One region of the Variovorax sp. P5_A3 genome, then DNA from elsewhere that is predicted to be linked to it. Evidence: predicted binding sites of a transcription regulator. Region 1 holds the regulator's gene; the other holds the start of a gene.
What was found. The regulator NrdR, encoded in region 1, represses ribonucleotide reductase genes. The targets are predictions, from matches to a motif close to CACNANATNTNGTG.

Region 1 (11,101 bases):
TCGTGTTCGCCGCACTGGCATTGGCCGCCCGGCCGGACCTTCGCCAATCGGGCGAGGAACAACTCATGGGCTGGCTGCAATCCCGCAAGCCGCCTCCTGAGGTGGCCGCCGTCACGGATCTGGAGCCCACCGCGATCGATCGCACCACGGCCGCCAGTCCGCACGAACTGCCAAAGGCGCAGGCCGCGGTCGCCTACTGGCTGAGCAAGAAATACCGCGTGGCGGTCGAGCCGCTGACCGTCCTGGTCGCCGAAGCCTTCGACCTGGGCAAGCGCACCAAGCTCGACCCGACGCTGATCCTCGCCATCATGGCGGTCGAATCCAGTTTCAACCCCTTCGCCCAGAGCCAGGTCGGCGCCCAGGGCCTGATGCAGGTCATGACCCGCGTTCATGGCGAAAAGTACGAACCCGCCGGCGGTACCCTCACCGCCTTCGACCCGGTGACCAACATGCGCGTGGGCGTCAAGGTGCTGCAGGAATGCATTGCCAAGGCCGGCTCGCTCGAAGGGGGCCTGCGCTACTACGTCGGCGCGGCCAATCTCAGCGACGATGGCGGCTATGCCACCAAGGTGCTGGCCGAGCACGAACGCCTGCGCCAGGTGATCGGCGGCCGCGCGCCGTCCGTCAATCCGCCGGCCGTGCGCCCGAACCCCATCCCGGTCGTGGCCCCGGCCAAGCCACAGCCCGAAGCCGACCCGCAACAGGTGGCACAGCTGTCGGCTTCCTAGGCCTGTTGCCGCCGGTGGCAAGCGCCGTCGGCTACACTCCGCCAGCACGCGACTGGCGATAGGCGCAACCCTTTTCAGGTGCATTGCGCTGACGTGGACTACCACTGGGAAGCGTGCCGCCTGCGGTCTTGAGCAGGCGTTCAGCCGTTCGCCTGGGCAGCCCTTGTTTGGTTGAAGAACAAGGACCATCGTCTTGAAGGACTGCCATGTACCACCGCAACATCCTGGTCGAACAGACCGATCCTGAAATCTTCGCCGCCATCCAGGCCGAGAACGCCCGCCAGGAACACCACATCGAGCTCATCGCGAGCGAAAACTACGCGTCGCCGGCCGTCATGGCCGCGCAAGGCTCGCAACTGACGAACAAGTACGCCGAAGGCTACCCCGGCAAGCGCTACTACGGCGGCTGCGAGCACGTCGACGTGGCCGAGCAACTGGCCATCGACCGCGTCAAGCAGCTCTTCGGGGCCGACGCGGCCAACGTGCAGGCGCATTGCGGCGCTTCCGCCAACGAGGCCGTCATGCTGGCCTTCCTGAAGCCCGGCGACACCATCATGGGCATGAGCCTGGCCGAGGGAGGCCACCTCACGCACGGCATGCCCCTCAACATGAGCGGCAAGTGGTTCAACGTGGTGAGCTACGGCCTGAACGAGAAGGAAGAGATCGACTACGACGCGATGGAACGCAAGGCGCACGACTCGATGCCCAAGCTGATCATCGCCGGCGCCTCGGCCTATTCCCTGCGCATCGACTTCGAGCGATTCGCCAAGGTCGCCAAGGACGTGGGCGCGATCTTCATGGTCGACATCGCGCACTACGCCGGCCTGGTGGCTGCAGGCGTCTACCCCAACCCGGTGCCGCACGCCGACGTGGTGACTTCCACCACCCACAAGAGCCTGCGCGGCCCGCGCGGGGGCATCATCCTGATGAAGTCGCAACACGAGAAGGCGATCAACAGCGCGATCTTCCCCGGACTCCAGGGCGGCCCGCTGATGCATGTCATCGCCGCCAAGGCCGTCGCCTTCAAGGAAGCGCTTTCGCCGGAGTTCAAGACCTACCAGCAACAAGTGGTCAAGAACGCGCAGATCGTGGCCGAGACGCTCACGCAGCGCGGCCTGCGCATCGTGAGCGGCCGCACCGAAAGCCACGTCATGCTCGTCGACCTGCGCGCGAAGGGCATCACCGGCAAGGAAGCCGAGGCCGTATTGGGCAGCGCCCACATGACCATCAACAAGAACGCGATCCCGAACGACCCCGAAAAGCCGATGGTCACCAGCGGCGTGCGCATCGGCACGCCGGCCATGACGACCCGCGGCTTCAAGGACGAAGAGGCCCGCGTCACGGCCAATCTCATCGCGGACGTGCTCGAGAACCCGCGCGACGCGGCCAACATCGAGGCGGTCCGCGCCAAGGTGCACGCGCTGACCAGCCGTTTCCCGGTCTACCGCTAAGACCATGCCGGCGTTCGCGCTCGATACGCTTCCTCACGGCCCTGTGCCGAGCGCGGCGGCCGCATGAAGTGCCCTTTTTGCGGTCACCTCGAGACGCAGGTCGTGGAGACCCGCATCTCGGAAGACGGCGACTTCGTCCGGCGCCGGCGTCAATGCAGCACTTGCGACAAGCGCTTCACCACCTACGAACGGCCCGACGTGAACTTCCCGGTCGTGGTCAAGAAGGATGGCAGCCGGGCCGACTTCGACGCGGGCAAGGTGCGCGCGTCGATGATGCTGGCGCTGCGCAAGCGCCCCGTCAGCATCGAGCAGATCGACAACGCCCTCTTGCGCATCGAGCAGAAGCTGCTGTCCAGCGGCCTGCGCGAGATCGAGTCGACGAAGGTCGGCGAACTCGTCATGCGAGAGCTCAAGAAGCTCGACAAGGTCGCCTATGTGCGCTTTGCATCGGTGTACCGGAGCTTCGAGGACGTGGATGAGTTCAGGCAGTTGCTGAGGGACATCTGAACGCACCCGCTGCGTTCAGGCTCAGCGGCCGCAAGCGCCCGAGCCGCAATCGCCCTTCTTGTCGGGGTCGCAGACCTTGGGGCGGCCGGTGACCGAGAGAACAATGGAGCTGCGTCGCCCCGTATCCGCCTTGAAGGTCAGGCACCCTCCTCCGAAGCCTCCGGCCTTTCCCCGGGCGAACCCACTGGCATCGTAGAGAACGGCCTTGTTGAAGCCGCTGCCGGTCGTGAAGTCGACCGCAACACCGGCTCGAAGCGCGTCGAAGGTGCGCACCACCTCCGCCTTGCCGTCGACGGTCGTCGCCACCTCCCAGCCGTTCGACCAATCCTGGTTCAGGGGCGTGAGGGACACCGTCTGCGATCGCTTCATGGCCTCGGTGCGCGCCAGGCCCAGGGCGGCCACGAATTCACTCTGGCTCGCCACGAGCCTCTGATTGACGAGCAGGTCGCGAAAGCCCGGCACGGCCATGGTCCCCAGGATCGCGACCAGCGCGACGACGACCATGAGTTCGATCAGCGTGAAGCCGCGCGCCCGGTTCATTGCCAGCACCTGTTGCTGTCCTGCCCATCGCACCCCTTGACGCCAGAGCTTTCGATCCAGATGTTGCCGACCGCGGTATCCGTCAAGCCGGACCGGAGGTTTGCGGTCAGCCGAAGGCATTGCCCCGCGTCCTTCTGCCCTTGGCAAGCATCGACGACGATGTCGTACTTGCTGGCAGCATCGCTGTCGCCGGACGACGCCTTGAACGGGTCATCCGTCCTGTACTTTCCGCGTTGCGTGTAGAAGCGCTCCTGCTGCTGCATCTCCTGCACGAGCGCCGTGCGAGCCTCCGTGCGCCAGCCTTTCCGGACCGAGTCCATGTAGGACGGATAGGCGATCGCGCCCAGAATCGCGATCACGGCCACGACGATCATGAGCTCGATCAAGGTGAAGCCGCGAGAAGAAGACCGCTTCATGGCTTGGCGTCCTTGTAGTTGATGACCTGCCGCCAATTGAGACGACCCGCGATCTGCGAGACCTCGCCCCCTTCGATGGGCTCCGCGGTCGATACCCCCGCCCCGGTGCCCGTTCCCGTCCCGACGTTGATGATCGAAACCTTCTTGGTCTCGATGCGGCGACCGAACGAGTCCGTCGAACTGAAGACACTGTCGCCGCCCTGGATCACCAGCGGAGAACTGAGCAGCCCGATCGTCGACGCCACGCAGGTCCCGGCCGCCGACATCCCGGTCATCGCGTTCACCGCGCAGCTGTGGCCACCTCCTCCCGTACCGCAGGCATTGGGGTTCGGAATCAAGGTGTTGAACGTCAGGTAGCCGTCGCTCAGCGTCATATCGCCGACGAGGCGTTCGCCGTTGCTGGTCGACTCGGGCAGATCGAAGTACCAGCCGCGTCGGCGCGACGTCTTGCTGTCGTAGTTGCCGTAGACAAAGGCGCCGCCCGAGATGCTGAAGCGGCCCTTGCCGTCAGGCTCCACCTTCCGCACCTCCAATTGGGTGCGAGTCTCGTAGGCAGGGATGCCGGCCTTGCCGTTGTCATACACGGCGTAGAGCGATTGCGTGCGGCGACTGCTCAGGTCGTCCATCTCGACGAACTTGCCCGTGCCGAACAATACGATCGCGCCGCCGGCGGGCCCCACGCCCACCTCCGGCGCGACGGTGATGGGCTGGCGATTCCCAAGTGAATCCTGGGCCACCATCAGCGGGGACCCCTCCAGCCCCAATGCCGTGGCTTCGCTCCATGGCGCGTCATTCGAGTAGAAGTCGAACTTCCACACGTTGCCTTGCGTGTCTCCCGCATAGAGCCAACGGACCGCATCGTCGGCAGAGACGTAGTCTCCGACCGGGCCGAGCGCATTGACGGAGGTCGAGTCCAACGGATTCGGCAATACGATCTTGTAGTAGTTCGAATTGCGTTTCCAGGGTTCGCCGGGCGCCTTGTCCAGCGAGAGCAGGAACAGGGCAGCCGCCTTGGTGGCGTTGCCGTTGTTGAATCCCGAGGGCACCACGGCGAACCAGCGGTAGACCGCCGGCTGGCCACTCTTCGCAGCCACCGTACGAAACTTCCTGATGCTTGGCGCTTGCGTGACAAAACCCATGTCCGCATCGTCGGCACCGGTGAACTCCCACATCACATGGCTTTTCGAGAACTCGGCCGGGTCGGTCACGTCCAGTGCGAACACCCCGCGGGCGCCACCGCCCATTCCCGACACCAGCGCGGTCTTCCAGGTGCCGTCCGCCAGTTGAATCTCGCCCGCGGCAGGACTGCCGTCCACGTAGGGTTGATGCAGGTAGGCCGGCGAGGTGTACGCCCCCAACTTCGGATACAGGGCGCGCGGCACATAGGCGAACAGCTCAGTGCCACTGGCAGCGGCAAATGCATGGAGCATCCCGTCGTTCGCGCCGACGTAGACCGCAGGCATGCGTCCCTTTCGCGCAGCCACGAAGCTGTCGTAGCCGCTTCCTTGCACCGCCGGACTGGGCGGCCCGACCAGCAGCGGCGCCGAATTGACGACGTCGCCCATGACCGAATCGCGCGTCCTGAAGATGCCGCCGCTCTCCGAGGTTTCCTTCCTGCGGTCACCGCGCAAGTAGGCGACGCGGAAATCGCCGAGACCGTCCTTCGCGCCAACCTGCGAAAGCGGCTCGCTGTCCAGGTATCCGGCCAATGCGGGGTCTCCCTTCAGCGCGTCCCAGGTGAACGCCTCACCGAATCCTGATCCGAGCATCGTGAAGACCTTCCGCTTGGCGGGGTCGGGCGCAGGAATCGCAGGGGTCTTGCGGGGGTCCCCCGACGTCAGCAGCGCGCCCGCATCCCAGGTCGGCGTCGCGTCCTTGTTCACAACGCCAGCCTTGGCGTCGTAGCTGAGCCCATAGGCCAGCAGCGAGCCCGACCAGCGCGTGCTGTCGAGATGCGGGACATAGATGCTCGCGCCGTTCGACGTGACCCGCGTGCTGGACACGGCGCCTCCCGCAAGGCTTCCGCTGGCCGCACCGGCATTCGCAAAGATCTTCCGGATGGCCGCGATCATCTCTTCGGGCTTGCTCGCGAGAAAGTAGTTCGCCGGCTTCGGTTTTCCGTCGTCATCCAGGCCCGACTGCCATTCCGAGTTCGAGATGGATTCCGCCGCCCCGGTGCCCGTCACGAAGGGATTGCCGTCGTTGTTCTTGTCATCGAAGCCACCGTACTTGGCCGCAAGATAGAAGGCACTACCGCGCTTGCCCTGGCGGATCGTGCCGTCGCCCCCTTCATCGACGTCGATGGTGTAGGTCTTGACGCGGACGTCGGGGTAGTCGCGGCGAATGCCTTGCGTGTTGGCCCAGTAGGCCAGGCCCGCCCATCCGAATCCTCCCTGGTCCGATCCCGTATTCAGCGTCGCGATGTTCGATGATGTGATCAGCGCGCCGTTCCCATTGCCGTACGCATAGGCCTGGGGGCCGCCGGCGTTGCCGCGCGTCGTCAAGGTCTTGCCCCCTCCCGCGGGATCGTCATAGGCGAGCGACTCGTTGTTCTCGAAGGCGCCAATCACCCTCGACCAGAAGGCGGTGTCAGGCTCCGATGCACCGACTGGATGCACACCTCCCCAGCCATCGAGCCCGTCGGTCGCGAGGCCTGGAAGCGAGCGGTCATGGTGTGTATTGAGGTCGCCGATCACGACCACGTGGTTACGCTGGCAACTTGCGACGACCGGGTCCCAGTTGCCTTGGGTGCCCAAGCCCCATTTCGCGGTCTTGTTGTAGACGGGGAAGCCGTCCTTCATCGCGTCCGTGATGCCCGCGGATGCCTGCTCCGTCGGTGGCTGGCCTTGCAGGTATCGGAGAGACTCGTAGTACATCTCTCCGACGGGGTCCAGTGACTTGTAGGAACCCGGCGTGGACCCGGTGCGCCCGAACTGATTCAGGTAGTTGACCACGCCGCTTCGATTCTCCGCGCTCGACAGCGGGTTGGCTGCGAACACGCCGGTGTTCTCGTCCCACTCCGCAGCCTCGTTCGCGATCTTCTCGAACCTGGCGTTCTGGGCCGTCGGCCCGGCGAACTTCATCGGGGCGCGCAGTACGCCCCCGTAGCGCCGGTTGGTGTTGTCCATCAGGTAGCCGAATGCGGCGAATCGCATCTTGTCGGAGTAGGTCTGGATCGTGCCCACGGGCTTGTACTTTCCGTTCGGGTACTTGAGGCAGAGATCGGAACGAAGCGGACCTTCCGTTGCGGAGCAGACCTCCACGCGGGCGTAGTAGGGAGCCGCCGACTTTCCGGGCCCGAAACGCTGATTGGCGCCGGGCTGGTCACACGTCCCGGTCGACGATGGCCCGACGAAGAAGCGATCGCGACAACTCGCGATCCAGACTGTGCCGCCGTCCGTCGCGACGCCGCTCGAGACCAGGGGTGTCAGCTTGCCCAGATTGCCGGTCAGGGTACGCGCGGGAAAATTCGACGCATTGTTGTAGAAGCCCGGCTGGAGCACTGCGCGTTGAAGCACCGTGCTCCCCGCCGTGTCGACGATGCGATCACCTCCCGTCATGGCATAGCGCAGCATGTCGATCGCGGACGACGCGGCCCAGTTCAACACGTTGCCGCTCCATTTGTTCGAGCAGACGATGGCACCGCTCGACACGGTCGCCGTCGCAGCGCGCTTGAAGAAGCCGTCCGTTGCCGAATAGTCGTAACAGCCCATCGGGTCCCAATACCCGATGTAGGTCTTCCTGATGTCGAACGCCATGCGATAGGCGGCGCCCGTCGTCGGATACTCCACCGACAGATCCAGCACCATGTTGGGCTTGACCAGGGATGTCGTGGCGTACAGAGGCTCGTCGGCCAGTACGGCGTCGGGCGGCACCGCAGGCGCCGCAGCCGGCCCGGATGTGTATGCGTATGCAAGACAAATCGATGCCGCAATGGATGCGGTCTTCAGGTCGCTTCGTCGAAGCTTGATCAATGCCAACTCCCCTCCTCATGGACAGCCTGTGCTGACTGTCGGTTTGTACAAATTGGTCTGCAGGACCACCTGGGTTTGCTCCCGGACACCGAAGCCGATCGCAGTCACGCGAAAGATGTTGGACGCACCGCTTGCACCCGCGCTCTCCAGCTGGTTGGCCTGCCAACCGCCGTTGCTGCGCATGACCTCGATGACATAGCGCGGCAAGGCCGCGGGTATGGCGCCCGCGCCTGTGGCATAGCGCTGCCCGGTGAACCTGCCGTACTCGACCGAGGTTCTGCTCGTGGGCGAAAGGTCCACCGTCATCCAGGCGGGCGCGCCACCGGATGCTGCCGCCGCACACAGCCCCTGCGTGTCTCCCGGGCCTCCGCAGCCCGCGACGAACGAGGTGACATCCTTGGGGCTGAATGCACAGAGGCGCGACGCGGTACTGGGGTTCGGCCCGAGCACATCGATCTCGGCGTCGATCAGCGCCGCCTCGGCCGCCTGGAAGGCGATCCCCGTATCCCGATCGCTCCGGGCGCCGAGTTCGTTGACGAGCGACAGTTGCGCCGCGCCCACGCCGAGGACGGTGAGCACGATCAGGAGCAGCAATACGACGATCAACGAGAAGCCGGCCTGCCGGCCCAGCACGCCTCTCATGCGGGCGCCCTCAGGACATTGCGCAACATGACCGTGAAGGTCGCGGTGGATCGGAAGCGCCCGTCATCCGGTGGGTCGAAGAAGATGTTGGAGAACTCTTCGCCGAGCGGGTACAGCCGGTACTTCTCGGACGCGAGTTGCCTCAGATCGCCGTTTGGGCGGAGGCTTCGAACGACCACGCCTACTCGCACCGCGACGACCTTGCGCCACTCGTCGTTGACGTTTCCACCTCCGGCAGCCTTGGCTGCGATTCCCTTGGCATCGAGCCAGGTTTCGGGAACGCTGTCGCCGTTGCCGTCATGGCCGTAGACGACCTTGAACTTCTCGACTCCGCGCACCAATGGCTCGGGCGAGAAGTTGCCTGTCTTGCCTCGGTATTTGCAGTAAAGCTCGGGTTCGCCATCGCCAGCGAGCGCCACGTAAAAGAAGCTCCACGCTCTGTCATCGAGCGAAGGCTCGGACGCAGGGCCTGCCTGCTCGGCGCCGAAGCAATCGGTCATGGTGCCGTCCGCTTCGCCTGTGCCGCCGGCCTTCGAGCGGCCAAAGAAGCGGATCATCAGCGAATCGTTCTGATTCTTGGGATCGGCGTCGTTGAGGCCGAAGCTGTTGCTCTTGCCGTCGACGCTGGTGTTGCTTGCGCCGGCAACATCGAGGTCGAGCACGCTGCCGGGATCGGCTTGCAGCGTTGCGTGGCTTGCGATGACCCCTCGGTCGTCGCTCAACCGATCGGGCGCATAGTCCGCGTAGCCGGCCTGGCGCAATTGGCTCTGCACCACGTGGCGGGTGAAACGAAGCGCGTCCTGGACCGCTTGCACATCGGCATCGGTGTCGTGCAACTTCCTGGCGCCAATGAATGCAGTCGACGCCGCGAGCACCACGACGAGGCCGATCGCCAAGGCGACCATCACCTCGATCAGAGTAACGCCGCGCTGCATAGGCCGGCGCGTCTCAAGCGCCATGGTAGGCCTGCCCCGGAATCAGTTGCATGACGACGCGAGGCGTCCGGCGCCCTGCGTCCATGTCTTCCTCGCTGCCCAGCCGCGGCCTCCAGCCCAGCTTGACCACCAGGGTGCGTCCCCTATCGGTACAAGTCCATTGCGAGGCGTCGTCGGTGTCCAGCGGTTCGTCGTCGAAGCAGATGACAACGTGCGCTTCGGGCAGCGTGTTCCTGGCACGTTGCACCCAGTGGTGAACATCCCAGGCCGCCAGATCGTCGGCATTGCACTGTGCGGCAGCGCCCGCGCATCCGCCCCCCCGTGCGCCCGGGAGCGGATCGCTGCTATTCAGGTCGAGCAGATACGGATTCGCATCGGCACCCCGAGTCGACGCATTCTTGTTGACCCGTGCTTTCTCGGACAAGTCGCGCACGAGGTTGACCGCAGCGGTGAACGACCCGGATTCGGTCGCGCTCCTCATCGACGCCATCAGCATGCTCATCGCCCCCAGCAACCCGAGGCTGAGAACAACGATTGCAACGAGAACCTCCAGAAGCGAAAAGCCTCCGGCCGGACGTCTGGACAACGCCATCTTCTTTCCTCCCTCCTGAATCGACTCCCGCGAAGAAGTGATCTTTTTTTCGATGGGAGAAAGTCTAAGCAAGTCGTGCGTGATGCCGGTCGCCGTTCGGCCTGCCATTGGCTACCGCTCGTATGATTCGCCTCCATGCCCCCTCTCATCGCGGATGCGCATCACATCGCCGTCGCACAGCTGCTGGCAGACGATGCGCGCTTTCTCACCGACCCCAATCCTCGCGTAGGCTGCGTGCTGGTCGATCCGACCGGCCAGGTGCTCGGCACGGGCCACACGCAGCGCGCGGGCGGCCCTCATGCCGAGGTGATGGCCCTTCGCGATGCTGCGTCGCTCGGCCATGCGACTGCAGGCGCAACGGCCTACGTGACGCTGGAGCCCTGCTCGCACCACGGCCGCACCGGTCCTTGCTGCGATGCGCTGATTGCGGCGGGCATCCGACGCGTCGTCGCGTCGGTCGCCGATCCGAATCCGCTGGTCGGCGGCCAGGGATTCGAGCGACTTCGCGCCGCCGGCATCGAGGTTGAAGTCGGCCCCGGCGCCACCGAATCGCGCGAACTCAACATCGGCTTCTTCAGCCGCATGGCGCGCAAGACACCGTGGGTGCGTCTCAAGATCGCCGCTTCGCTCGACGGCAAGACGGCGTTGACCAACGGCGTGAGCCAATGGATCACCTCGGAGGCCGCGCGCACCGACGGCCATGCTTGGCGGGCGCGGGCGAGTGCCGTACTGACCGGCGTCGGCACGCTGATCGAAGACAACCCGCGCCTTGATGTCCGACTGGTCGAGACACCGCGGCAGCCGCACCTGGTGGTGGTCGACAGCCGGCTGCAGACACCACCCGACGCGAAGATCTTCGACATCCCCGGTCGCCAAGTCTGGATCTACGCGGCCGGCCGGGACGAGGCCAAGGCCCGCGCCCTCGAGGCGAGGGGCGCCACCATCACGGCCCTGTCCAATGCCGACGGCAAGGTCGACCTCGGCGCGATGCTGCGCGACCTGGCGGTGCGCGGGGTCAACGAACTGCATGTCGAAGCAGGCCACAAGCTCAACGGATCACTCCTGCGCGAGGGCTGGGTCGATGAGCTGCTGGTCTACCTGGCCCCCAAGTTCCTCGGCGAGGGCATGGACATGGCCAGCCAGCCCTTTGCCGGCGGCCCGCTGACCGCCCTGTCCGGTGCCCTGCCACTGGATTTCCGCTCCGTCGATCGCTTCGGTCCTGACCTCAGGATCCTGGCCCGGGTGGCCGGTCGCGACGCTTTCTAGCCCGTCCGGCGGGCAGGGGCCGCTTCTCTGCGAAAATGCGGTGATGTTCA
Region 2 (11,101 bases), on a different contig from region 1:
ACGCACCGCAAGGCCGGCAACGTCGCCGACTTCTGCCGCCGCTGGGGCAAGGACTACCGCTACATGGTCGTGCTCGACGCCGACAGCGTCATGAGCGGCGATTGCCTGACCTCGATGGTCAAGCTGATGGAAGCCAACCCCACCGCCGGCATCATCCAGACCGCGACACAGGCCATCGGCCACGTGACGCTGCATGCCCGCGCACAGCAGTTTGCCTCGCGCATGACGGGCCGCCTGTTCACGCTCGGCATGCAGTTCTGGCAGCTCGGCGAATCGCACTACTGGGGCCACAACGCGATCATCCGCGTTGCGCCTTTCATGGACCATTGCGCGCTGGCCCCGATCAAGGGCAAGGGCGGCATGTCCGGCGGCATCATGTCGCACGACTTCGTCGAGGCTGCGCTGATGCGCCGCGCCGGCTACCACGTGTGGCTGGTGGCCGATCTGGTCGGTAGCTACGAGCAGCAACCGCCGGACCTGCTGGCCGAGTTGCAGCGCGATCGCCGCTGGTGCCAGGGCAACCTGCAGAACGCTCGCCTGATGGCAGAGCCAGGCCTGCACTCGGTGCACCGCGCCATGTTCGTCACTGGCACGATGGCCTATGTGTCCGCGCCGCTGTGGCTGGCGTTCCTCACGCTGGGCACCGCCCTCTGGCTCACGGGTTCGAGCGTCGTCGAGCATTGGCTCGCCATGCCGATGGAACTGGCCGGCCTGTGGCTGTGGACGCTGTGCCTGCTGTTCCTGCCGCGCGTGCTGGGCATCGTGGCCGTGGTGATTCGCGGTGAACAACGCCAGTTCGGTGGCTTGGGCGGCTTGCTCAAGAGCGCCGCGCTCGAAAGCTCCCTCGCCATCGTGCAGGCGCCCGTTCGCATGCTCGCGCACTCGCTGTTCGTGGTCGTCGCGCTGACCGGCATCAAGCTCGACTGGAAGTCGCCTCCGCGAGAAGCCGCTGCCGTGCCGTGGCGGATCGCCGTCGCTCAACTGGCGCCGATGACCCTGGTGATCGCAGCGCTGGCCGTGGGCATCGCGCTGATCGATGCAAGCGCACTGGCCTGGCTGATGCCTGTCGGTCTGCCGCTGCTGCTCGCAATCCCGCTGACGGTGCTGACCAGCCAGATCGCCCTTGGCAACTCGCTGCGCGACAAGGGCTTCCTGCTGATCCCGGAGGAATCGCGTTCGCCTGCCGTATTGCGCCGCGCCTGGATGCACGCGGTGCGCCTGGCCCGCCCCGCGGCGGCCTGAGTCGCTCGGCGCCCAACAAAAAGCCCGCATCAGCGGGCTTTTTTCTTTTCCAGGAATACCGCGGAACCGGCTCCGCCGGTCCGCCGGTATTGCCCCCGGCAGGGGGTGGAGAGCGACACGAAGTGCGCGAGCCTGGGGGCGAGCTAAAACTTCGGCATACCCGGCATGCCTTTCATGCCGCCCATGCGCTTCATCATCTTCATGAGGCCGCCGCCCTTCATCTTCTTCATCATGCCCTGCATCTGCTCGAACTCGTTGAGCAGCCGGTTCACTTCCTGAACCTGCACGCCAGCGCCGGCGGCAATGCGGCGCTTGCGCGTCGCCTTGAGCAGTTCGGGCTTGCGGCGCTCCAGCGGCGTCATGCTGTTGATGATCCCTTCCTTGCGGCGGATGTCGCGCTCGGCACGGGTCATGTCGGCTTCGGTGGCCTTCGCCGCCATCTGGGCGGGCAGCTTGTCCATGATGCTGGAGAGTCCGCCCATCTGCTTCATCTGCTGCAACTGGCCGAGAAAGTCGTTGAGGTCGAAGCCTGCGCCGCTCTTGACCTTGGCCGCCAGCTTCTGCGCCGCCGCGACGTCGACGCCGGCCGTGACCTGCTCGACCAGTGCGACGATGTCGCCCATGCCCAGGATGCGCCCGGCATGCCGTTCGGCGTCGAACACTTCGAGGCCGTCGATTTTCTCGCTGACACCGGCGAACTTGATCGGCACGCCCGTGACCTGCCGCACCGACAACGCCGCGCCGCCGCGAGAATCGCCGTCGGTCTTGGTCAGGATGATCCCGGTCAGCGGCAAGGCTTCCTTGAAGGCCTTGGCGGTGTTGATTGCATCCTGCCCCTGCATGGCATCGACCACGAAAAGGGTCTCGACCGGATTGAGCGCAGCGTGCAGTTGCTGGATCTCGGTCATGAGCACTTCGTCGATCGCGAGACGGCCGGCCGTGTCGACCAGCAGCACGTCGAAGAAGTGGCGCTTGGCGTGATCGAGCGCAGCCCTCGCGATGTCGAGCGGCTTCTGGTCCGGCGTGCTCGGGAACCATTCGGCACCGGCCTGCTTCGTGACCGTCTTGAGCTGCTCGATCGCGGCGGGCCGATAGACGTCGCCCGACACGGTCAGCACCTTCTTCTTGCGCTTTTCGATCAGGTGCTTGGCCAGCTTCGCGGTCGTGGTGGTCTTGCCGGCACCCTGGAGGCCCGCCATCAGGATCACCGCCGGCGGCTGGGCGGCGAGGTTGATGTCGGCCACGCCCTCGCCCATGGTCGCGGCGAGTTCGCGGTTCACGATGCCGACCAGGGCCTGACCGGGCTTCAACGAGCCCAGCACTTCCTGCCCCAGCGCCTTTTCCTTGACCCGCGCGACGAAATCGCGGACGACCGGCAGCGCCACATCCGCTTCGAGCAGCGCCATGCGCACCTCGCGCAGCATGTCCTGCACATTGCTTTCGGTGATGCGGGCCTGGCCGCTCATCGTCTTGACGAGGCGGGAGAACTTTTCAGTGAGGGCGGTGGCCATGAAGGAATACCTTTGATGTCCGCGAGCACGGACGAAAGAAATGCGCGAAACGCCGCGGAACCGGCTCCGCCGGGCCGCTGGTGTTGCCCCCGGTCAGGGGGTAGGCGAAGCGACACGAAGTGCGCGAAGCCTGGGGGCGAGCCAGTACACTCCGGCCGATGATTTTAGCGATCCCTTCCCCGCTCGGCGTGGCACTGGGCATCGCCACCGCCGCTGCCTATGGCACTACAGCGGCAGCATCCTCCCGGCTCAGCCGCTCGTCCACGCAGTCGTTGTTGGCGCTGGCCTGGCTGCTGCATGCGTTCGCGCTGGGCTGCGGGCTGGTCGGCGGCACCCCGCGCTTCGGCTTCGCACCTGCGATTTCGGTCACCGCCTGGCTGGTGCTCACGGTCTATGCCATCGAGAGCCGGATGTATCCCCAACTGCAGGTGCGCCGCGCACTCGCAGCGCTCGGGGCGGGTGCGGTGTTGCTCGCCGTGGTGTTTCCGGGAACGCCGCTGCACGTCTCGGCATCGCCGTGGCTGCCGTTGCATCTGGCGCTGGGCATTGCTTCCTACGGCCTCTTCGGCGCGGCGGTGATCCATGCCTGGCTCATGACCCGCGCCGAGAAGCAGATCCGCCTCGCTGCCGAGCCGCAGGGCGGCGTGCCGCTGCTCACGATGGAACGGCTGACCTTCCGCTTCGTGGCCGCAGGCTTCGTGCTGCTGTCTGCCACGCTGCTGGCCGGACTGCTGTTCAGCGAAACCCTCTACGGCACGGCCGTGCGCGGATGGAAGTGGGATCACAAGACCGTGTTCTCCGTGCTGGCCTGGATCACCTTCGCTGTCCTGCTCACCGGCCGCGCGCGCTTCGGCTGGCGCGGGCGTACGGCGCGGCGCGTGCTCTATGCAGGTTCCGTGCTGCTGTTGCTGGCGTACGTGGGATCGCGCTTCGTGCTGGAAGTCGTCCTGTCGCGCACACCCGCATGAAATACCTTCTCGTCCTTGCCGTGGTCTTCGTGGCGATCTGGATCTGGCGCAAGAACCGGCGCGAGGAAATGCAGTCGCGCCCGCCGCCGGCCGCCAAGCCGCCGGCCGTCGGCGCGCCGCAAGCCATGGTCCGCTGCGCGTACTGTGGCCTTCACCTGCCAGCGGCCGACGCCATCACCGGCCCCTCCGGCGTGTACTGCAGCGCCGCGCACCGCCAGGCCGACCAGCACTGAGATGAAACGACCATGACCGCTTCACTCTGGTCGCGGGGCGATCCCGCCACGGACTGGAGTTCGCTGGAACATTTCAGCGGCGACAGCACGGCCTTGCTCAGGCTGTGGCGCGGCTTCATGGCGGCGCGGTGCTTCGTCGCGGCGGTGCTCCTGCTGCTGCAGGCCGTCACGATGGCGCTGGGGCAGCCGACGCAGACGGCGGCGATCGCGCTGTCCGCGGGCTATGTGGTCGCAGCCTTGCTGGCTGCGCGCTTTGCGCCGTTCCAGCCCATACGCGGCATCGGCGCGGCATGGCTGTCGACCATCGGTGTCGATCTCGTCACCTTTACGGCGCTGCAGGTGTTGCAAGTCGGCAGCATCAACTACACGCCGCTGTTCGCACTGCCTGCGTTGATGGCCGCGGTGCTGGGGACGAGTGCCGTGGGCCTCGGCACGACGGCGGCTGCCACCTTGCTGCTGCTGGCGCACGCGACCTGGTACTGGATCGAGCAGCCCACGGACACTTCACCCCGCTTCGTCCAGGCGGCGCTGACCGGCACGGGCCTCTTCGTGGTCGCGCTGCTCGCACACGAACTGGCGCGCCGACTGACGCGCGAAGAGGCGATGGCGCAACGCAACCGCAGCGCCGCGGAGATGCATCAGCTGGTGAACGACCTCGTGATCGAGACGCTGAGCGAAGGCGTTCTGGTGATCGACGCCGAAGGCCAGGTGCATGCTGCCAACCCTGCCGCCGACGCGATCCTCGGCCAGGGCCTCGGGGAGCTTTCGCTGCCGTTCGCGCTGAGCGCGCATCCGGCGTGGGTTCCGCTGGCGGCCCTCGCGCGACAGACCTTCGCGCGACGCACGCCCCAATCCCGGGAAATCCCGGTCGCGCAGGCCCAGGGCGCGCCACGCGAAGTCCGGGTCCGCACGCGCCTCACGCAATCGAGGGACCGCCATACGGAAAGCCTGTGTGTGATGTTCCTCCAGGACCTGCGCGAACTCGAGGCCCGCATCCGCACCGAGAAGCTGGCGGCCATGGGGCGCATGTCGGCGGCGGTCGCGCACGAGATCCGCAACCCGCTCGCCGCCATCACGCAGGCCAGCGCGCTGCTCGGTGAAGACCTCGTCGATCCTGCGCACCGTCAGCTGACGACGATGGTCCAGCAAAACGCACTGCGGCTGTCGCGCATCGTCGACGACGTGCTCGACGTCGCGCGGGCCCGGCAACAGCGCGTGCTGCCGCTCGGCGAACAGGTCGCGCTCGATCCCACGGTGCGATCGCTCGCGGAGGAATGGGTGCGACACGCGCAGCGGCAGGGCGTGCTGCTTGCGCTCGACGCGACGGGCAACGATGTGCGCTTCGACGTCGAGCACCTGCGCCGCATCCTCGTGAACCTGCTCGACAACGCAGCCCGCTATGCCGGGGACCGCGACGGTTCGATCCAGGTGAGCACGCGCATGAACGCGGCCGGCCGTCCCTGCCTCCAGATCTGGAGCGACGGTGCGCCGCTCGAGCCCGCGGTGCAGCGCCATCTGTTCGAACCCTTCTTCTCTTCCGAAAGCCGCTCGAGCGGCCTGGGCCTTTTCCTGTGCCGCGAGTTGTGCGAGCGCCATGGCGCGACGATCGGCTACGAACGACGCGCGCTCTCGCCGGCGGGGCCGGAGGGCAACGAGTTTTACGTGGCATTTGCCGCGGCCGAAAGCCGACTGACACAATAGCGCCGTGAGCACCCTCAACCCGCCAACGACGCGCCCCGCCCAGATCCTGGTCGTCGACGACGAGCCCGACCTGCGCACGCTCTATGAACTCACGCTGCTTCGCGAAGGCTATCGCGTCGAGGCCGCGGGCAGTGTGTCCGAGGCCTGGCAGCACCTGGAGGCCGGCCGCTTCGATGCCGTGATCACCGACATGCGCCTGCCCGACGGGCTCGGCATGGAGATCCTCCAGCGCATCCAGCAGGACCAGCGCGGCGAACGCTGTGTCGTGATGACGGCCTACGGCTCCGCGGAAAACGCCGTCGAGGCGCTCAAGGCCGGCGCATTCGACTACCTCACCAAGCCGGTCGACCTGAAGCAGTTTCGCGCGGTCGTGGCGTCGGCCGTCCAGGCCACGGTCCAGACAGCCACGGCCAAGTCGGTCCGCACGACCGACGATGGCGGCAAGGCAGCACCCGCGATCGGAAGCAGCGGTGTCGCCGCGCTCGAGCGGCTGGTGGGCGAATCCGAACCGATGCGCCTCGTCAAGGCCCGCATCGCCAAGGTGGCGCGCGGCATGGCGCCTGTCCTGGTGCGCGGCGAATCCGGCACCGGCAAGGAACTGGTGGCGCGCGCCGTGCATGCGTGCAGCCAGCGCAGCGACGGCCCCTTCGTCGCGGTCAACTGCGGCGCCATCCCCGAGAACCTCCTCGAAGCCGAGTTCTTCGGGGCACGCAAGGGCTCCTACACGGGCTCGTCGCAGGACCGCGACGGCTACTTCCAGGCGGCACGCGGCGGCACCTTGTTCCTCGACGAGATCGGCGACCTGCCGCTGGCGATGCAGTCCAAGCTGCTGCGCGCCATCCAGGAACGCAGCGTGCGTCCCATCGGTTCGACGCAGGAGGATGCGGTCGATGTCCGCATCGTGAGCGCCACGCACAAGGACCTGCATGCGGAGGTGCAGGCCAGCCGGTTCCGGCAGGATCTCTTCTACCGCCTCAATGTGATCGAGATCGCGGTGCCTGCATTGCGCGAACGTCGTGGCGATCTGCCGGCGCTGTGCAGCGCGCTGCTCGAGCGCATTGCACGCGACGCCGGCATGCCTGTTCCCAAGCTGTCGGCCGATGTGCTGCAGCTCCTGTCCGAGCACCCGCTGCGCGGCAACGTCCGCGAACTGGAAAACCTCCTGCATCGCGCCGTTGCCTTGAGCGACGGCGACATGCTGCATCTCGACTTCGTCGACAGCTCGGTGATGCCCACGGAAGCGGCTGCGCCGGAACCCGTCCTTGCCCGCGAGCCCCAGCCCGAATCCGCGCCCGCGTTCGCCTCACGCCAGACATCGGCGATGCCGAACGACCTTCAAGGCTATCTCGATCAGCAGGAACGACGGATCCTCGTGCGCGCCCTTCAGGAGAGCGGCTTCAACCGCACGGCCGCCGCGGCGAGACTCGGCCTGAGCCTGCGGCAGATCCGCTACCGGATCGCCCGCCTCGGCATCGCCACACCGAACGGCGACGACGGCAATGGACTCGGCGCCGATGAGTGAGGCCCACGCGGGGCTCTGGCAAGCCGGCTGGTACCGCTTCGCCCGACACCTGCACTCTCCCAACTTCGGGCCACGGCCGACCGGCGCGCAGATCGATCTCATCGTGCTGCATTCGATCAGCCTGCCGCCCGGCGGCTACGGCGGCGACGAAGTGCAGCAGCTCTTCACGAACCGCCTCGACTGGGATGCGCATCCCTACTTCGGCACCATCCGCGGACTGGAAGTCTCGGCCCACTTCTATATAAGGCGCAACGGCGAACTCTGGCAGTTCGTGAGCTGCGACGACCGTGCCTGGCATGCCGGTGCGTCTTCATGGCGCGGCCGCGCGAACTGCAACGATGACTCCGTCGGCATCGAACTCGAAGGGCTCGAAGGCGACTCTTTCGAAAGCGCCCAGTACGAAGCCCTTGCGAGCCTGTGCCCCGCCATCGCGCAGCATTACGACATCGCGTTCATCGCCGGCCACGAACACGTCGCGCCGGGTCGCAAGGAAGACCCGGGTGCGGGCTTCGACTGGGGCCTGCTGCAGGAAGAATTGGGCTGGGACCGCGCGATGTTTCCCGCCAGTGTCGTAACGCGCTGAAATTTTTCAATCGCGAAGCGTCCGGCGATGCGCCACCGACGCGACGGCGCCGATGTCGCCCGCCACGCGCCAAGGGCAGCAACCATGCGCTTTCCAAGCCCAAATCCTGCGGAAACGCCCATGGATCGCGGGCTGGGCTACCGTTGTCCACTGATGGTGCGGCATGAATGCTTCCTTGGCGCGCAAGAATCATTTTTGCAGGCGTTGTAGATTGTCGAAAACACTATATCTAGTGGGTTGTGGACCCTCCAGACCCTAGATATAGTGTGCCCTGGCCCGGCGTTTACCGTCAGTAACAAATGCCAACACGGCACTGCCGCCCCAACAAGAATCGCCAAACGAGGATCGAATGCAAACAGCCCTGAACACCCCCTCCACCCCTCGCGCCGTACCCTCGACGCCGCAGAACCGCGACGTCGCAGGCTCGCCCGCCGGCAACGCGCTCGCCCACTACCAGATCATTCGCCGCAACGGCGCGGTCGTGCCGTTCGAGCCGAACAAGATCGCGATCGCGATGATGAAGGCCTTCCTCGCGGTGCACGGCACCCAGGGCGCGGCTTCCGCCAGCGTGCGCGAAACAGTCGACAGCCTGACCCAGGCCGTGGTGCGCGCCATGGTCCGCTCGCGTCCGGGCGGCGGCACCTTCCACATCGAGGACGTGCAGGACCAGGTCGAACTCGGCCTGATGCGCGGCGGCCACCACGAGATTGCGCGCGCCTACGTGCTGTACCGCGAACGCCGTTCGCAAGAGCGCACGAAGCAGGGCGATACGGATTCGCAAGTCGCCGTCTCCACGCTGCACGTGCTGGACCGCGGCGAGCGCGTGGCGCTCGACCTGAACGAACTCAAGGACCTGATCGAATCCGCCTGCACCGGCCTGGGCGACAGCATCACCTCCGCCCCGATCGTGGCCGAGACGATGCGCAACCTGTACGACGGCGTTCCGCTCGACGAGGTCTACAAGGCCTCGATCCTCGCCGCGCGCACGCTGATCGAGAAGGACCCCGACTACACCTTCGCCACCGCCCGCCTGCTGCTGCACACGATCTTCAAGGAAGTGATCGGCCGCGAAGTGCCGCCGGCCGACCGTGCCCAGGCCTATGCCGACTACTTCCCGCAGTTCATCAAGAAGGGCGTCGACAACGAGTTGCTCGACGAGAAGCTGCTGCAGTTCGACCTGGCCCGCCTCGGCGCCGCGCTCAAGCCCGAGCGCGACATGCAGTTCGACTACCTCGGTCTGCAGACGCTCTACGACCGCTACTTCCTGCACGTGCGCAAGACGCGCATCGAGCTGCCGCAAGCTTTCTTCATGCGTGTCTCGATGGGCCTCGCCCTGAATGAGATCGACCGCGAAGCCCGCGCGATCGAGTTCTATGAAGTGCTGTCCTCCTTCGACTTCATGTCCAGCACGCCGACGCTGTTCAACAGCGGCACGCTGCGCTCGCAGCTGTCGAGCTGCTACCTGACGACCGTGCCCGACGACCTGGACGGCATCTACGAATCGATCAAGGAAAACGCGCTGCTCTCCAAGTTCGCCGGCGGCCTGGGCAACGACTGGACGCGCGTGCGCGCCCTCGGCAGCCACATCAAGGGCACCAACGGCGAATCGCAAGGCGTCGTGCCCTTCCTCAAGGTGGTGAACGACACCGCTGTCGCGGTCAACCAGGGCGGCAAGCGCAAGGGCGCCGTCTGCACCTACCTCGAAAGCTGGCACCTCGACATCGAGGAATTCCTCGAACTGCGCAAGAACACCGGCGACGACCGCCGCCGTACGCACGACATGAACACGGCGAACTGGATTCCCGACCTGTTCATGCGCCGCGTGATGGAAAAGGGCACCTGGACGCTGTTCTCGCCCTCCAACGTGCCCGACCTGCACGACAAGTTCGGCGCCGATTTCGAGACCGCCTACGTGGCCTACGAGGAAAAGGCCGCGCGCGGCGACATCAAGCCGAGCCGCACGGTCCAGGCCACCGACCTCTGGCGCAAGATGCTCACGATGCTGTTCGAGACCGGGCATCCGTGGATTACCTTCAAGGACGCCTGCAACGTGCGCTCGCCGCAGCAGCACGCCGGCGTGGTTCACTCGTCGAACCTCTGCACCGAGATCACGCTGAACACCAGCGACACCGAAACCGCCGTGTGCAACCTCGGCTCGGTCAACCTGCTGCAGCATCTGAAGGACGGCAAGGTCGACCAGGAAAAGCTCAAGCGGACCATCTCGACCGCGATGCGCATGCTCGACAACGTGATCGACATCAACTACTACGCGGTCAAGAAGGCGCGCGACTCGAACCTGCGCCATCGCCCGGTGGGCCTCGGCGTGATGGGCTTCCAGGACGCGCTGTACGAACTGCGCATCCCCTACGCCTCGCAGGAAGCCGTGCAGTTCGCCGACGAATCGATGGAAGCGATCTGCTACCACGCCTACTGGGCCTCGACCGATCTGGCGCGCGAACGCGGCAAGTACTCGAGCTACAAGGGCTCGCTGTGGGACAAGGGTGTGCTGCCGTCCGACACGCTCGACCTGCTCGAGAAGGCACGTGGCGGCTACGTCGAAGTGGACCGCTCGTCCACCCTCGACTGGGACGCGCTGCGCCAGAAGATCAAGGCCGACGGCATGCGCAATTCGAACTGCGTTGCCATCGCACCGACCGCGACCATCTCGAACATCATCGGCGTGGACGCCTCTATCGAGCCCTGCTTCGGCAACCTCTCGGTCAAGTCGAACCTCTCCGGCGAGTTCACCGTCATCAACCACTACCTGGTGCGCGACCTCAAGCGCCTGGGCCTGTGGGACGACGTGATGGTGATGGACCTGAAGCACTTCGACGGTTCGCTGCGCCCCATCGACCGCGTGCCGCAGGATGTGAAGGCGCTCTACGCGACCGCGTTCGAGGTCGAGACCACGTGGCTCGTCGAGGCCGCCGCGCGTCGCCAGAAGTGGATCGACCAGGCGCAGTCGCTCAACATCTACATGGCCGGTGCGTCGGGCAAGAAGCTCGACGACACCTACAAGCTCGCATGGCTGCGCGGCTTGAAGACCACCTACTACCTGCGCACGCAGAGCGCGACGCATGCGGAGAAGTCCACTGTTCAGTCGGGTCGGCTCAATGCCGTGTCGTCGGGCAGCGGCGATGCATCGCAAGGCATGAGCGCACTCGAAGCCGCAGCACTCGCAGCGCAAGCGCAGTTGAATGCGATGCCTGCGACCGACATCGCGTTCTGCGGCGTCGACGATCCGACATGCGAAGCATGCCAATGATGTCGGCATGAAGTGGAGGTCGTTCGCGGCATTGCCTGACAAATTGCGATGCATGCGAACAACATAACGACAACAT

Region 2: a site for NrdR is predicted at 7,982-7,995, ahead of AC1D3B_RS27710 (ribonucleoside-diphosphate reductase subunit alpha). Genes of this name have one in related genera too.

What each region holds. Positions count from the first base shown of each region.
Region 1 covers NZ_JBFUKW010000017.1:73,035-84,135, reverse strand. The annotation lists gene AC1D3B_RS23695 (transglycosylase SLT domain-containing protein) at 1-728, shown strand, start outside; ZMP/ZTP riboswitch at 767-893, shown strand; gene glyA (serine hydroxymethyltransferase) at 935-2,179, shown strand; gene nrdR (transcriptional regulator NrdR) at 2,243-2,686, shown strand; gene AC1D3B_RS23680 (GspH/FimT family pseudopilin) at 2,708-3,226, opposite strand; gene AC1D3B_RS23675 (type IV pilin protein) at 3,223-3,642, opposite strand; gene AC1D3B_RS23670 (pilus assembly protein) at 3,639-7,622, opposite strand; gene AC1D3B_RS23665 (pilus assembly PilX family protein) at 7,632-8,258, opposite strand; gene AC1D3B_RS23660 (PilW family protein) at 8,255-9,217, opposite strand; gene pilV (type IV pilus modification protein PilV) at 9,207-9,785, opposite strand; gene ribD (bifunctional diaminohydroxyphosphoribosylaminopyrimidine deaminase/5-amino-6-(5-phosphoribosylamino)uracil reductase RibD) at 9,921-11,051, shown strand; gene AC1D3B_RS23645 (riboflavin synthase) at 11,095-11,101, shown strand, end outside.
Region 2 covers NZ_JBFUKW010000023.1:103,339-114,439, reverse strand. The annotation lists gene mdoH (glucans biosynthesis glucosyltransferase MdoH) at 1-1,242, shown strand, start outside; gene ffh (signal recognition particle protein) at 1,386-2,753, opposite strand; gene AC1D3B_RS27735 (cytochrome C assembly family protein) at 2,912-3,721, shown strand; gene AC1D3B_RS27730 (PP0621 family protein) at 3,718-3,954, shown strand; gene AC1D3B_RS27725 (two-component system sensor histidine kinase NtrB) at 3,967-5,655, shown strand; gene AC1D3B_RS27720 (sigma-54-dependent transcriptional regulator) at 5,660-7,177, shown strand; gene ampD (1,6-anhydro-N-acetylmuramyl-L-alanine amidase AmpD) at 7,170-7,760, shown strand; gene AC1D3B_RS27710 (ribonucleoside-diphosphate reductase subunit alpha) at 8,110-11,025, shown strand.